2 regions of the Mycolicibacterium sp. HS_4_1 genome follow, and region 1 is predicted to be linked to the other one. Evidence: riboswitches for the same ligand, from Rfam matches in the RefSeq annotation. Region 1 holds a riboswitch; the other holds the start of a gene.
What was found. A riboswitch is a leader RNA that binds a small molecule or an ion and turns the genes downstream of it on or off. The one in region 1 is predicted to bind cobalamin.
Positions count from the first base shown of each region.

Region 2: linked by a shared signal. The riboswitch ahead of ACX12F_RS01130 (ABC transporter substrate-binding protein) and the one ahead of metE (5-methyltetrahydropteroyltriglutamate--homocysteine S-methyltransferase) in region 1 are both predicted to bind cobalamin.

Region 1 covers NZ_CM137261.1:5,369,644-5,377,376, forward strand. Annotated here, with positions in the region: gene ACX12F_RS26060 (bifunctional 2-methylcitrate synthase/citrate synthase) at 1-90, shown strand, start outside; gene ACX12F_RS26065 (pyruvate carboxylase) at 83-3,478, shown strand; gene metE (5-methyltetrahydropteroyltriglutamate--homocysteine S-methyltransferase) at 3,550-5,808, opposite strand; cobalamin riboswitch at 5,920-6,117, opposite strand; gene ACX12F_RS26075 (YbjQ family protein) at 6,151-6,552, opposite strand; gene ACX12F_RS26080 (CbtA family protein) at 6,610-7,518, opposite strand; gene ACX12F_RS26085 (CbtB domain-containing protein) at 7,534-7,733, opposite strand, start outside.
Region 2 covers NZ_CM137261.1:251,631-259,363, forward strand. Annotated here, with positions in the region: gene ACX12F_RS01115 (DUF2613 domain-containing protein) at 1-7, opposite strand, end outside; gene ACX12F_RS01120 (glycoside hydrolase family 3 N-terminal domain-containing protein) at 114-1,301, shown strand; gene ACX12F_RS01125 (TetR/AcrR family transcriptional regulator) at 1,327-1,926, shown strand; cobalamin riboswitch at 2,249-2,433, shown strand; gene ACX12F_RS01130 (ABC transporter substrate-binding protein) at 2,501-3,508, shown strand; gene ACX12F_RS01135 (FecCD family ABC transporter permease) at 3,529-4,518, shown strand; gene ACX12F_RS01140 (ABC transporter ATP-binding protein) at 4,515-5,288, shown strand; gene ACX12F_RS01145 (MaoC/PaaZ C-terminal domain-containing protein) at 5,496-6,338, opposite strand; gene ACX12F_RS01150 (3-oxoacyl-ACP reductase) at 6,340-7,689, opposite strand.

The DNA of each region.
Region 1 (7,733 bases):
ACCGCACACATCATGGAGCAGGCGGCGTCGAACGCGCTGATCCGTCCCCTGAGCGAATACTCGGGCCAACCGCAGCGTTCCATTGCCTGAGCACGCAATCCGCAAAGTCCTCGTCGCCAACCGCGGTGAAATCGCGATCCGGGCCTTCCGGGCGGCCTACGAAATGGGCATCGCGACAGTGGCGGTGTACTCCTACGAGGACCGGAACTCTCCGCACCGCTTGAAGGCCGACGAGTCCTACCAAATCGGCGAGCCAGGCCACCCGGTACGGGCCTACCTCACGGTGCCCGAAATCATCCGGGTGGCTCAGCTCTCCGGTGCCGACGCCGTCTACCCCGGGTACGGATTCCTCTCAGAGAAACCGGAATTGGCATCGGCTTGCGCCGCCGCGGGCATCACCTTCGTGGGTCCCAGCGCCGACGTGCTGGAGCTGACCGGCAACAAGGCCAGCGCCATCGCGGCGGCCCGGGCCGCCGGCCTGCCGGTGCCCACCTCGTCCAAACCATCGGCCTCGGTCGATGAACTGCTCACTGCCGCAGCCGATATGGAGTTTCCGCTGTACGTCAAGGCGGTCTCCGGTGGCGGTGGCCGCGGCATGCGACGAGTGGCCGAGCCAGCCCATCTTGCCGAGGCCATCGAAGCGGCGTCACGAGAAGCGGAGTATGCGTTCGGCGACCCGATGGTCTATCTCGAACAGGCAGTCCTCAATCCTCGCCACATCGAAGTCCAGATTCTGGCCGACGGCACCGGCGCGGTGATCCATCTCTTCGAGCGGGACTGCAGTGTGCAGCGTCGGCACCAGAAGGTCATCGAGCTGGCACCGGCCCCCAACCTCAGTGACGAGTTACGGGCCCGCATCTGTTCTGATGCAGTGGAATTCGCCCGCCAGATCCGGTACTTCTGCGCCGGTACCATCGAATTCCTGCTCGACGAGCGCGCCCACCACGTGTTCATCGAATGCAATCCGCGGATTCAGGTAGAGCACACGGTGACCGAGGAGATCACCGACGTGGACCTGGTTGCTTCCCAGTTGCGGATCGCGGCCGGCCAGTCACTGTCGGACCTCGGGTTAAGCCAGGACAGCGTCCGGATCCGTGGCGCCGCCCTGCAATGCCGAATCACCACCGAGGACCCCGCCAATGGTTTCCGGCCGGACACCGGCCGGATCACCGCCTACCGCAGTCCCGGCGGCGCCGGAGTCCGATTGGACGGCGGGACCAACGTCGGTGCCGAGATCAGTGCGCATTTCGACTCCATGCTGGTCAAACTCACCTGCCGGGGCCACGACTTTGCCACCGCGGTCAGGCGAGCCCAACGCGCCCTCGCCGAGTTCCGCATCCGCGGGGTCTCGACGAACATCCCTTTCCTGCAAGCGGTTCTGGACGATCCGGACTTCACCGCGGGCAAGGTGTCGACGTCATTCATCGACGAGCGGCCGCAGCTGCTGACGGCACACATCCCAGAGGATCGCGGCACCCGCATCCTCAACTACCTCGCCGACGTCACGGTCAACAAGCCGCATGGCGTGCGTCAGTCCGCGGTGTATCCGCGGGACAAGCTGCCGGAGATCGACCTGTACGCCCCGGCACCGGCGGGCAGCAAGCAGCTGCTGACCGAGCTCGGGCCGGAGCGCTTTGCGGCCTCGTTGCTGGAATCCCCGCGACTGTGGGTCACCGACACCACATTCCGCGATGCCCACCAGTCGCTGCTGGCCACCCGGGTGCGCACGTCGGGCTTGGTCAAGGTGGCCCCCTATGTGGCCCGCATGATGCCCGAGCTGCTATCGGTCGAATGCTGGGGCGGCGCGACTTATGATGTGGCGCTTCGGTTCTTGAAGGAAGACCCGTGGGAACGCCTCGCCGCACTGCGGCAAGCGATGCCCAACATCTGCATGCAGATGCTGCTGCGCGGACGCAACACCGTGGGCTACACACCTTATCCGGTGTCGGTCACCTCCGCGTTCGTGCAGGAAGCCACGGCGACCGGCGTCGACATCTTCCGGATCTTCGACGCACTGAACAACGTAGACTCTATGCGCCCGGCTATCGATGCCGTACGCGAAACTGGTTCTGCGGTAGCCGAAGTGGCAATGTCGTACACCGGCGATCTATCCAACCCGGGCGAGACGCTGTACACACTGGATTACTGGCTCAAGCTGGCCGAGCAGATCGTCGACGCCGGTGCGAACGTGCTGGCGATCAAGGACATGGCCGGTCTGCTGCGGCCGCCGGCAGCGGCAACCCTGGTGTCGGCGTTGCGTTCCCGCTTCGAACTTCCGGTGCACGTCCACACCCACGACACCCCGGGTGGCCAGCTGGCGACTTACCTTGCCGCCTGGCAGGCAGGCGCCTCGGCCGTCGACGGTGCCGCGGCTCCCCTGGCCGGTACCACCAGCCAGCCCGCGCTGTCGTCCATCGTTGCGGCAGCGGCGAACACCGTGCACGACACCGGGCTATCGCTGACCAATGTCTGTGAACTGGAACCGTATTGGGAAGCGCTGCGCCGGGTGTTCGCACCGTTCGAGGCCGGCCTACCGGCGCCGACGGGCCGCGTGTACACGCACGAGATCCCGGGTGGGCAGCTCAGCAACCTCCGCACGCAGGCTGTCGCGCTCGGGCTGGGCGCCCGGTTCGAGGACATCGAGAACGCTTATGCCGGAGCGGATCACGTCCTGGGCCGGCTCGTGAAGGTGACCCCGTCGAGCAAGGTGGTCGGTGACCTGGCGCTGGCGCTGGTCGGCGCCGGGATCACCGCCGAGGAGTTCGCGGCCGATCCGGACCGCTACGACATCCCGGACTCGGTGATCGGCTTTTTCCGCGGCGAGCTCGGCGGCCCGGCCGGTGGCTGGCCGGAGCCGTTGCGCACCAAGGCGCTTGAAGGGCGGGCCCAGACAGGATCGGCAGCCCAACTCACCGTCGATGACTACGCTCAGCTGGCCGAGCCTGGCCCCACGCGCCGAGCGGCACTCAATCGGTTGCTGTTTCCCGGGCCAACTCGCGAATTCCTCTCGCACCGAGCACAATTCGGCGACACATCCCGACTGAGCGCCAACCAGTTCTTCTACGGATTACGCCACGGAGAAGAGCACCGGGTCAAATTGGAGAAGGGCGTCGAGCTGCTCATCGGACTAGAGGCCATCTCCGAACCCGACGATCGCGGCATGCGCACAGTGCTCTGCCTGTTGAACGGTCAGCTACGCCCGATCGTGGTGCGGGACCGTTCGATCGACGGTGCCATCCCTGCCGCGGAAAAGGCCGACCGCGACAATCCCCATCACATTGCCGCGCCATTCGCCGGCGTCGTAACCATCGGGGTGGCCGCGGGCGAGCAGGTCAGCGCCGGCCAGACTGTCGCCACCATCGAGGCGATGAAGATGGAGGCCGCCATCACCGCGCCGAACGCCGGCACCGTCAAGCGGATCGCAGTCGCCCCCATCGCAAGCGTCGAAGGCAATGACCTCTTGGTCGTCCTCAGTTGATACCGCCCGAAACGGCATTCCGGCAGGGTCGCTCTCGAACTTCTGCTGCCGGAATGCCGTTTCGGCGTTTCCTAGCTGCGGACCGCGATCGCAGCGGCAACCATATTGCGCAGCGACTCGGTCACCTCGTCGGTCTTGCGAGTCTTGAGCCCGCAGTCAGGATTCACCCAGAGCCGTTCTGCCGGAACGGCATCCAGCGCATGCCGCAATGAGGTCACCATCTCGTCGGCGGTCGGAACACGTGGCGAGTGGATGTCGTACACACCCGGACCAACGCTGTTCGCGAACCCGATCCCGTTGAGGTCGTCGAGCACCTCCATGTGCGAACGCGCCGCTTCGATGGACGTGACGTCGGCATCGAGGTCGGCGATGGCACCGATGACCTCACCAAACTCCGAGTAGCACAGGTGGGTATGGATCTGGGTGGCATCACTGACTCCCGAGGTGGAGACACGAAACGCATCCACCGCCCACTTGAGGTAGGCCGCCTTGTCGGCGTTCCGCAGCGGCAGCAGCTCACGCAATGCCGGCTCGTCGACCTGGATGATCGCGATACCCGCGGACTGCAGATCGACCGTCTCGTCGCGGATGGCCAGTGCCACCTGATTGGCGGAGTCGGCCAACGGCTGATCATCACGGACGAACGACCAGGCCAGGATGGTCACCGGACCGGTGAGCATGCCCTTGACGGGCTTGTCGGTCAGCGTCTGTGCATACGTCGCCCAGTCCACCGTCATCGGCTGTCTGCGGGTGACGTCACCGAACAGAACCGGCGGGCGCACGCAGCGGCTGCCATATGACTGCACCCAGCCGTTCTTGGTGGCGAAGAAGCCGTCCAGCTGCTCGGCGAAGTACTGCACCATGTCGTTGCGCTCGGATTCGCCGTGCACCAGCACGTCCAGGCCCAGGTCCTCCTGCAACCGGATGACGGATTCGACCTCGGCCTTCATCCGGTTGGTGTATTCGGTCTCGTCGATCTCGCCAGCCACCAGCGCGGCTCGCGCCTTGCGAATCTCGACGGTCTGCGGGAACGAGCCGATGGTGGTGGTCGGCAACGGCGGCAGATCGATCCGCGCATCCTGCGCCTTGCGCCGCTCGGCGGCGGGGCCGCGGCCGACACCGTCGGCCAGCACCGCATCCAGCCGGGTCCGGACCTCGTCGTTGTGCAGACGGGAGTCCCGCGCCCGCGATGCGACTGCCCGGTTGGACGCCTCCAGCTCAGCGGCGACCGAGTCCCGGCCCGAGCGCAGCGCCGCCGCCAGCGTCGCGACCTCTTCGACCTTCTCCGCGCCGAACGCCAGCCAGCTGCGGAGCGCATCGTCCAGTTCTGTCTCTGGCTCGAGCGAGTACGGCACGTGCAGCGTCGAGCACGACGTCGAAACCGCGACCGCCGCAGCACTTCCGACCAACCCATCCAGCCGGGCGAGGGCCGCATGCAGGTCGGTGCGCCAGATGTTGCGACCATCGACAACGCCGGCCACCAGCAGCTTGCCCGCCAGGCCCGATATCGGCTGGTCACCACCGGCGACGAAATCGACTGCGACACCCTCGACATTGGTACGGGCCAGCGCCGGCAGCGCGTCGCCCAGCTCACCGAAGTACGTCGCCACCAGGATCGCCGGGCGCTTGACTGCGCCCGCGAGCGCGGTATAGACCTGCTCAGCGAGTTCGGCGCCGTTGTCGAGGATGTCGGTGACCAGCACCGGTTCGTCGATCTGGACCCACTCGGCGCCCGCATCGGCGAGCCGGCCCAGCAGTTCCGTGTACAGCGGCAGCAGCTCACCAAGGCGCCCGATGGGTGCCGCGGCACCGTCGACAGCCTTGCTCAGAGCCAGGAACGTGATTGGTCCGATGATCACCGGTCGAGCCGAAACGCCCTGCACCTGAGCCTCTTTGAGTTCGGAAAGCACCTTCGCCGGATTCAGCGCGAACGTGGTGTCCGGGCCGATCTCCGGGACGATGTAGTGGTAGTTGGTGTCGAACCACTTGGTCATCTCGAGCGGTGCGATGTCCGCCGTCCCGCGGGCCGCGGCGAAGTAGCGGTCGAGGTCGTCGGCCACGCCGCCCACCCGGCTCGGCAGGGCACCGAGCAGCACCGCGGTGTCGAGTACCTGGTCATAGTTGGAAAACGTATTGACCGGAACGGAATCCAGACCGGCGGCCGACAACGCGGCGAGAGTGTCTCTACGGATGCCCGCGGCAATCGCTTCGAGAGCGGCCCGGTCGATCCGGCCTGCCCAGTAGCGTTCGACGGCCCGTTTGAGCTCGCGGTTCGGACCGATACGAGGGGCGCCCAGGATGGTGGCGGTGAATGGTGTTGACAACTTCAGGGTCCTTCACATGCGACGGAAGTGCGCACAGCCCGAGGACATCCATCGAGGACAGCCGAAACCGCCCTCGGCGATCAGCCCATTCCACGAGGCGATGCACCGCCGGACGCGGCGCATCCGGCACAGCTGGCAGGTCTTCGGACTCGCAGGCGCGCACCCTGAGGAGCACCTAGTGGCCGTCGCTTCCCAATCCGTGGATCAGTGCGGATGACGGCGGTCGTTCCTGCATACCGCTGCGGGACAGTCCCGGATTCTCACCGGGTTCCCTCTCATGGCGGATCACCCACCACTCGATGCCGCAGACGCCGAGGCGCCGTTGGCAAACCAGCTGCGCTGTGCAGATTACCCTGTCTGCCCCGGACCACCCGGCGCACCCGGTCCGCCCCCGTAGCCCAGCTGCTGCGCCGTGTAGCGAGCCGCGTCGGTGACCGGAACCGCTTGCACCGCAGTGCCATACGCGCAGATCTCGGTCCACACATCGCCGATCTCGGTGGTGTCGAACCGCATCGCGACGATGGCGTTGCCGCCGCGCGCCTGACATTCCTGGATGAGCCGGCCCATGGCCTCGTTGCGGCTCTCGGCCAGGTTCTTGGTCATGCCCTGCAACTCCCCGCCGAACATCGCCTTGAAGCCGGCGCCCATCTGCGCGAAGGCGTTCCGAGAGCGCACAGTCAGGCCGAACACCTCACCACAGACGCGCTGAATCTCCCACCCGGGCAGGTCATTCGTCGTGACAACCAGCATGCTGCAACCTTTCGCTGTCGGTACGGGTCGAACTGTAGTGCGCAACGACCGCGATCGTCAGACGGCGGCTGCCGCGTCAGTCGCCCGCACCGTCTTCCTGGTGCCTCCGAGGTAACGCTCGACGAGTCCACCGAACACCAGCCCGATGGCCGCCCAGATCAACGCCTGGTCGATCAGCGAGTACCACCGGAACTTCCACAGCAGGTCGGCGTCGAAGCCCGGATAGATGAGCTGGCCGGCGGCGTAAACCTGGCCGTCGACCGTCACCGGAGTAGGGAACGTGTTGGTGATCGGCTGCGGCGTCTCGGTTGCGGCACGCGCGAAGCCGAACTCGCCGGCGTGCTCGACGTTGGCCGGCAGGTCACCCAGCGACGGCAGCGCCGCCAACAGCCCGCCGTACACCACGAAGAACCCGACCATCGCGATCGCGACCGCACGCGCCCATCCGACCTTGCCGGAGAGCTTGCGCGCCGTGAACACCGCGAGCCCCAGCAGGGTCAACGATCCCCACACCATGCCCAGGTACAGAAAGCCGCGGGCCTCCATGGTGAACTCGTGGCCGATGGCCGGCGGGTTCGCCGGATACTTCACGAACGGCAACAGGTACACGCCCAGGAAGCCACATCCGGCAACGGTCCAGCCCAGCACCTTCGGCCGGACACCGAACCGGCCATGCAGCACCAGATAGGCGACGGCCACCAGGGCGCCCATCGCGACCGAGAACGCGATGATTCCGGTGGCCGCGCCGACGCCGGACTGAATGGCTCGGCTGAACAGCTCTGGCCCGTCCGGCTCGACGGGATGTCCCATGGCCGTGTGGACGGTCGACAGCACATTCATGCGGCCGGACTCGTAGTCGATGGCCTTGTCGATGGTGGGCTCAGCAAAAATCCAGGCAAACAGGAACCCCAAGATGCCGGCGATCAGGCCGGCGAGGGCTCCGCGCCCGATGACGCGGATTTCCACAAAGAGTCCCGTGGATCAGTGGCAGGGGAAGCCGAGGAAGTGCCGCGAGTCGTGCACCCACTCGTGAACCACGACGGTCTTGCCGAACATCGACATCATGCCCTCGTCGATGCCGACGAGGTAGTACGCCAGCATCGCCAGGAAAATGGTCACACCGAGAAGCACTGCCACCCGAGTGGCCGAGAGCGCCTTGGTCGATACACCCGGCTTGGAAA
Region 2 (7,733 bases), 980 kb from region 1:
GGTCCATGGCGCCCAAACTAGCATGACGACCTGCCTGCTTCCGTGTTCGCCAGCCGGCTGCCAGGTCATCGCGGGACCAAGGCCCCGTCGTCGCCCGGCTAGGCTCGAATCCCATGTCCCTGCACCGAACCCTCGGCGTACTGGCACTGGTGTCCGGATTGGTGGCGGGTTGCTCCTCGTCGTCCGACCGTCCTGCTGCGTCCAGCACGTCCGGCCCGGCCAAGAGCACAGCCGCGTCCAGCAAGCCCATGGACGCCCCCGCGCCGACCGCCCCGCCGTGCGATCCGCACGCCCTGCTCAGCACCCTCACGCTGCGGCAGAAGCTGGCCCAGCTGCTCATGGTGGGCGTCAAGGACGCCGCCGATGCCCGTGCCGCGGTGACGCAGCAGCAGGTCGGCGGCATCTTCATCGGGAGCTGGACGGACCTGTCCATGCTGTCCGACGGAACCGTTCCTGCGCTGCAGGCCGCATCGGGCGCGCTGCCGCTGGCGGTCAGCATCGACGAAGAGGGTGGCCGGGTGTCCCGGCTGAAGAAGCTGATCGGGCCGCAGGAGTCGGCGCGTGTGCTGGCGACGACCAAGACGCCGGCCGAAGTCGAGGCCATCGCCAAGGACCGCGGGCAGCAGATGAAGGACAAGTTCGGCATCACCGTCGACTTCGCGCCCGACGCCGACGTCACCGAAGAAGCTGACGACGAGGTGATCGGCGACCGTTCCTTCGGCTCGGACCCGCAGAAGGTGGCCGAGTACGCCGGTGCGTACGCCGCGGGCCTGCGCGAGGCGGGGCTGGTCCCGGTGCTCAAGCACTTCCCCGGTCACGGGCACGGTTCGGGCGACTCGCACACCGGGGGCGTGAAGACCCCGCCGCTGGAGGCGCTGAAGGACAACGACCTGGTGCCGTACCGGACGTTGACGACGCAACAGCCTGTCGGCGTGATGGTCGGGCACCTGCAGGTGCCGGGCCTGACACTCGGCGATGATCCGGCCAGCCTCAGCAAGCCGGCCTACGACCTGCTGCGCAGCGGCCAGTACGGCGGCCCGCCGTTCGACGGCGTGGTGTTCACCGACGACCTGACGGGTATGGCGGCCATCAGCGCCCACTACAGCGTTGCCGACGCAGCGCTCAAGGCGCTGCAGGCCGGTGCGGATGTGGCCCTGTGGATCACCACTGACGGCATCCCGGACGTGCTGGACAAGCTGGAGGCGGCCGCGCAGGCCGGGCAGCTGGACCAGGCGCAGATCGACAACTCGGTGCTGCGGGTGGCGGCCATGAAAGGGCCGGGCGCGAAATGCGTGAAGTGAGCTGCTCGTTGAATACCCTGATCTGATGGCAGGTGGAACCAAGCGGCTGCCGCGGGCCGTCCGCGAACAGCAGATGCTCGACGCCGCCGTGCAGATGTTCTCGGTGAACGGCTATCACGAGACCTCGATGGATGCGATCGCCGCGCAGGCCGAGATTTCCAAGCCGATGCTGTACCTCTATTACGGCTCGAAGGAAGAGCTGTTCGCCGCGTGCCTGGATCGGGAGCTGACCCGCTTCGTCGACACCGTCCGGGCGGACATCAACTTCGCCCAGAGTCCGCGCGACCTGCTGCGTAACGCGGTGCTGTCGTTCATGACGTACATCGACCGCAACCGGGCGTCCTGGATTGTGCTGTACACCCAGGCCACCAGCTCGCAGGCGTTCGCCCACACGGTGCGTGAGGGCCGCGAGAAGATCATCGACCTGGTAGCCCGGCTGCTCAGTACCGGCACGCGAAACCCGGAGCCGGACAGCGACTTCGAGATGATGGCCGTGGCGCTGGTGGGCGCGGGTGAGGCCATCGCATCGCGAGTGAGCGCCGGTGACACCGACGTTAACGACGCCACCGAGCTGATGATCAACCTGTTCTGGCGCGGTCTGAAGGGCAAGCGCGCCGAGTCCTAGTCCCGCCGGCCTCCCCAGCGCGGGCGGTGCCCGAGTCCGGCGGGCATGAGGCGGTTGGTCACATCTGCAACGTGAGTACCGGTTTCTCTTGGCAAGCTTCGTTGGGAGCTGTCAGCTCGGACTGACAATGTCAACACCTGGTGACGGCTTCACATCGCAAGTGCCACTTGGACCAATGCGTCCTGATCGCAGAATCGCCGACGCCTGCCGGCTCTGTGCCGGCGGCGTCGGGCACTCGAACCGTGCCGCCGTAACTGCGGGGTCAACGAGGTACCCGCTTGCGGCGGACTGCTCAGCAGCTGTGGTGGCCTCACGGCGCTGGTATGGTCCGATTCGAGCCAGTCGAACCCAACGCGGTTGGGTCAGGGAATCCGATGCGAACCCGGAACTGACGCGCAGCGGTAAGGGGGACAGGCGGAGCAACGGCCACTGGCCCCACGTGGGCTGGGAAGGCGCTCCGGCTGAATGATCCCGAGTCCGAAGACCTGCTGGCTCGGGCTCTCGCGGCCTGGCGGCGCGAGGACCCTCCACGGATGGACTCCGCGAGCAGAGTCCCGGATCGGAAGGCGACGCCGTGTATGGACGCACCATTGTGCTTGTCTCCCTGGTTGTTTCGCTGGTCTGCTCTTGTGGCGGACCGCGGGCGACTGGAACCGTCAACGCCGCAACAGCCGGCTATCCCGTCACCCTCCAGAACTGCGGACGCACAGTGACGGTGAAAGCGCCACCGCAGCGCGCGGTGTCGATCAACCAGCCGGCGTCCGAGCTGCTCCTGGCGCTCGGGTTCGCCGACCGCATGGCCGGGACCGCGTCCTGGAGCGACGACGTCCGGCCCGACCTGGCCGCCGACAACGCCAAAGTGCCTGTGCTGAGCCGGGATTTCCCGTCATTCGAGCGGGTGCTCAAGGAGAAGCCCGACTTCGTCTACGCGACGTTCGACTGGTCGTTCACCGACCAGGGTGTCGCCCCGCGGGATCGGTTCGAGCGCCTCGGGGTGCCGACGTACCAATCTTCCAGCGAGTGCGGTGGGCAGGACGCGGCGCAGCAGCGTGCGTTGACACTCAACGACACGTACGCCGAAATCAGCGACATTGCCAAGGTTTTCGACGTTCCTGAACGCGGCGAAAAGCTGGTGGCGACTTTGCGGGCCCGGATGGCGTCCGCGACCAACGGCCTCAAAGCGGAAAACGTCTCTTTGATGTGGTGGTACGCAGGTACCAGAACTCCGTACATCGCCGGCTGCTGTGGTGCCCCCGGAATCATCACCACGGCTGTCGGGGCGCGCAACGCGTTCGCCGACAACCGGCAACTATGGCCCGAGATTTCCTGGGAGGCCATTCTGCAACGCGATCCCGACGTGCTGGTTCTCGCCGACCTGACTCGCGGCAAGGACGGTGACAGTGTCGACGCCAAGATCAAATTCCTCGAAACCGACCCGGCGGCAAGCAAGTTGAGGGCCGTGCGGGAGCGGCGGTGGATCGTGCTGCCGGCCAGTGCGATGGACCCGTCACTGCGCAACGTCGACGCCGTCGAGACCGTCGCAACCGGTCTGCGCGCGTTCGGGCTGGGTGGAAAGTCCTGACGGCCGTGCGCGCCGGCGCGATGGTGACGCTCGGCCTCGCGGTTCTGGCGCTGTCCATCGCGGCGGCCATGACCATCGGACCTGCCGAACTAGGGTTCGGCGACGTGTATGCCGTGGTCGCGCAGCATGTTTGGGACCGTCCCGCGAACATCCCGCCGATCGACGACGGCATCGTGTGGGAACTGCGACTGCCACGAGCGCTGTTGGCGGCGATCTGTGGTGCGGGCCTGGGTATCTGCGGGGCGATACTGCAGTCGCTGATGCGCAACCCGCTGGCCGACCCGTTCATGCTGGGCATCTCCTCCGGTGCGTCCACGGGAGCGGTACTGGTCGTGGTGGCGGGTATCGGTGGTGCGCTGACGCTGTCGGGCGGTGCGTTCGTCGGTGCGGTGATCGCGTTCGTTCTGGTCCTGGCGCTGGCCGCCGTCTCCGGCGGTGGGCAGGACCGGATGCTGCTGGCGGGAGTCGCTGGTACCCAGCTGTTTTCGGCGGCCACGGCGTTGGTGGTGTTCTCGTCGGCCGACGCTCAACAGACCCGCGGCGTGCTGTTCTGGTTGCTCGGCTCCCTGGCCGGGGCCGGCTGGTCCCAGGTGGCGCTGTGCGGCGTCATCTGTGCGGTCTGTCTGGCGATCTGCTGGCTGCATTCAGATGCCTTGGATGCGTTCGCTTTCGGTCGTGACGCAGCCGCCTCGTTGGGTGTCTCGGTGCGACGGGTCCGGGCTGTGTTGTTGGCGACCACGGCGCTCCTGACGGCCGTGCTGGTGAGTGCCGCCGGCGCCATCGGCTTCGTCGGGCTGGTGTTGCCACATGCGGCGCGGATGATCGTGGGGCCGTCTCATCGTCGGCTGCTGCCCGTCACCGCGACCACCGGCGCCATCTTCTTGGTCTGGGTCGACGCCGCTGCCCGCACGGTGTTCGCGCCGCAGGAATTGCCGGTCGGCGTGGTGACCGCACTCGTCGGTGTCCCGATCTTCATATGGATTCTGGTTCGGCGCAGGCGGTTTCGATGACGCGCCCGATCGCTGCCGAGTCTGTCAGCTGGTCGGCCGGCGGCCGGCTCGTCATCGACGGGGTGTCGCTGGTAGTGGCCGACGGCGAGACGCTGGGACTGCTCGGGCCCAACGGCGCCGGCAAGTCGTCACTGCTGCGATTACTCGCCGGTCTACGGCACCCCGATGGTGGTGCGGTCCTGCTCAGCGACCGTCCGCTCACCGACCATCGGCGCCGGGCCGTCGCGCAACGCATCGCGGTGGTCGAGCAGCAGGTGAGCACCGAGCTGGACCTGACCGTCGAACAGATCGTGCGGCTGGGACGAATTCCGCACCGCGGCATGTGGTCCGGCGACACGCAGGCCGACAATCGCGCGGTCGATCGTGCTCTGGAACAGACCGAGACGACGGCCATGCGCGACCGGGACTGGCGGACGCTGTCCGGCGGCGAGCAGCAGCGGGTGCAGATCGCCCGGGCGCTCGCTCAGGAGCCCCGCGAACTGCTCCTCGACGAACCCACCAATCATCTCGACATCCGCCACCAGTTCGAACTGCTGGCACTCATCCGCGCGCTGCCGGTGACGGCAGTGGTGACACTGCATGACCTCACGCTCGCGGCGCTGTTCTGCGACCGGCTGGTCGTGCTCGATGAGGGTTGCCTGATCGCGGCGGGCACGCCCGCTGAAGTTCTTACCGCTGAATTGATTTCATCAGTCTATGGCGTCGCAGCACACGTCATTCCCGACGGCGCCGGCGCCGGCCGCCCGGCGATCCAGCTCCTCCGGCCCTAGTTTCCGGGGCCTGATATTGCCGACGGGTGGCACCGCCTGGCCGCGCTGGAAGCGAACTTGGGATCTGTCTGTCAACATGCTTCGGCCGGAGCCGTCAACTTTCCTTGCCCCGTCAAGGAAAGTTGACGGCTCCAAATCGCAAGTGCCATAGGAGAGCCGACACGCCCGGGCGTTCTACCCGCCTGGGCCTCACTTCCGCGCGTCGAGCTACAGCTCGGTGACCGTCGCGGTCAGGTGCGGGTAACCCTTTGACAGGTTGCGCAGCGCCAGCTCCCAGCCCCCATCGATCGGGTCGACGTACAGCCCGACCTTGGCCGGCAACAGCACGGGCTTACCGAACTTGACGGAATACCGAACGGCATCCGGCAGCTGGCCCTCGATGTTGGCCAGCACTGCTGCGGCGCAGAACATCCCGTGTGCGATCGCGGTCGGGAAGCCGAACAGCTTGGCGCCGATGGAGCTGGTGTGGATCGGGTTGTGGTCGCCGCCGACGTCGGCGTAGTGCCGAATCTGGCCGGGGCTGATGCTGATGACCGCGTTGGGCGGCGGCAGCTTGGGCTGCTTGACCGGTTCCGGCTTCGGCTCACCCGACAGGCTGGTCCGCTGCTGATGCAGGAAGGTGGTGACCTGGCTCCACACCAGATCATTGCCGACCTTGACGTCGGTGATGATGTCGACCAGCAGCCCCTTGCGGTGCTCGCGCAGATTCTCCGCGTGCACCGCGACGTCCAGTTCGTCGGTGACCTTGATAGGCCGGTGCTGGGTGATGTGGTTCTCGATGTGCACCGAACCCATTGCGGCGAAAGGGAAATCGAATCCGGTGACCAACGACATCATGGTCGGGAACGTCAGCGCGAACGGGTAGGTCAGCGGCACGGTGTCGCCGAACCGCAGCCCAGTCACCGCGGCGTACTCGGCGACGTTTTTCGGGTCGATGGTCAGGCCCGACACCGTGACGGTGCGGGCCGGCAGGGTCGAGCCCCGCGACACGAACGGCAGCGCACCCGCCACCGCCCGTGCCATGTTCACAAGACCGTTTGGCTGGCTCATCTCACGCCCCCAGCAGGGCCTGGCCGCAGACCCGAATCGTGTTGCCGGTGACGGCATTCGAGGCGGGGCTGGCGAAGTAGGCGATCAGCTCGGCCACGTCGACCGGCAGGCCGCCCTGGAACAGCGAGTTGAGGCGACGGCCCACCTCGCGGGTGGCCAGCGGGATGGCGTCGGTCATCTTGGTCTCGATGAAGCCCGGCGCGACGGCGTTGATGGTGACGCCCTTCTCGCCGAACACCGGGGCGAATGCGTCGGTCATACCGATCATGCCGGCCTTGGTGGCGGCGTAGTTGGTCTGGCCGCGGTTACCGGCGATACCGGCCATCGACGACAGGCCGACGATCCGGCCACCCTCACCGATGGTGCCGTTCTCCACCAGGCCCTGCGCAAGGCGTTGCGGCGCAAGGAGGTTCACGGCGATGACAGAGTCCCAGCGGGCGTCGTCCATGTTGGCGAGCAGCTTGTCGCGCGTGATGCCGGCGTTGTTGACCAGGACGTCGGCCCTACCGCCGTGGTGTTCGGTCAAGTGGGCGACAATCTGGTCGACGGCGTCGTCGGCCGTCACGTCCAGCGCCAGCGCGGTGCCACCGACCGCCGCGGCGGTCTCGGCGAGCGCGTCCGCGGCCTGCGGGACGTCGATGGCGACGACGGCAGCGCCGTCACGCGCGAACACCCGGGCGATCTCGGCGCCGATGCCGCGGGCGGCGCCGGTCACCAGGGCGACCTTGCCGGCCAGCGGCTTGTCCCAGTCGGCCGGGGCGACGGAGTCGGCGGCGCCGACGTGGAACACCTGGCCGTCGACGTACGCCGACTTGCCCGACAGCAGGAAGCGGACGGTCGACTCGATGCCCGAGGCCGCCGGCGAGGCGCCCGCCGACAGGTAGACCAGGCCGATGGTGGCGCCGCGCTGCAGCTCCTTGCCGAGCGACCGGGTGAAGCCTTCGAGGGCGCGCTGCGCGATGCGCTCGTCGAGGCTGTCGGTCTCGTCGGGCGTGGTGCCGACGACGACGACGCGGCTGTTCGCCGCCAGGTTGCGCAGTACCGGGGTGAAGAACTTGTGCAGCTCCTTGAGCTGCTCGGGCTTGGTGATGCCGGTGGCGTCGAACAGCAGGCCACCGAACGAGTCGGCCCAGCGGCCGCCGACGTTGTTGCCCACCAGGTCGTAGTCGTCGGCCAGGGCGGCGCGCAGCGGCTCGGCGACGCGGCCTGCGCCGCCGATCAGCAGCGGGCCGTTCAGTGCCGGCTCGCCGGCCTTGTAGCGGCGCAGCGGCTGGGGCTGCGGTACGCCGAGCTGCTTGGCCAGGAACGAACCTGGGCCGGAGGTCAGAACTTGGGAGAGGACGTCAGCCATTGCGGACCTTTCTGCGGACGTGTGTCGTATAGACGGAACCGTCT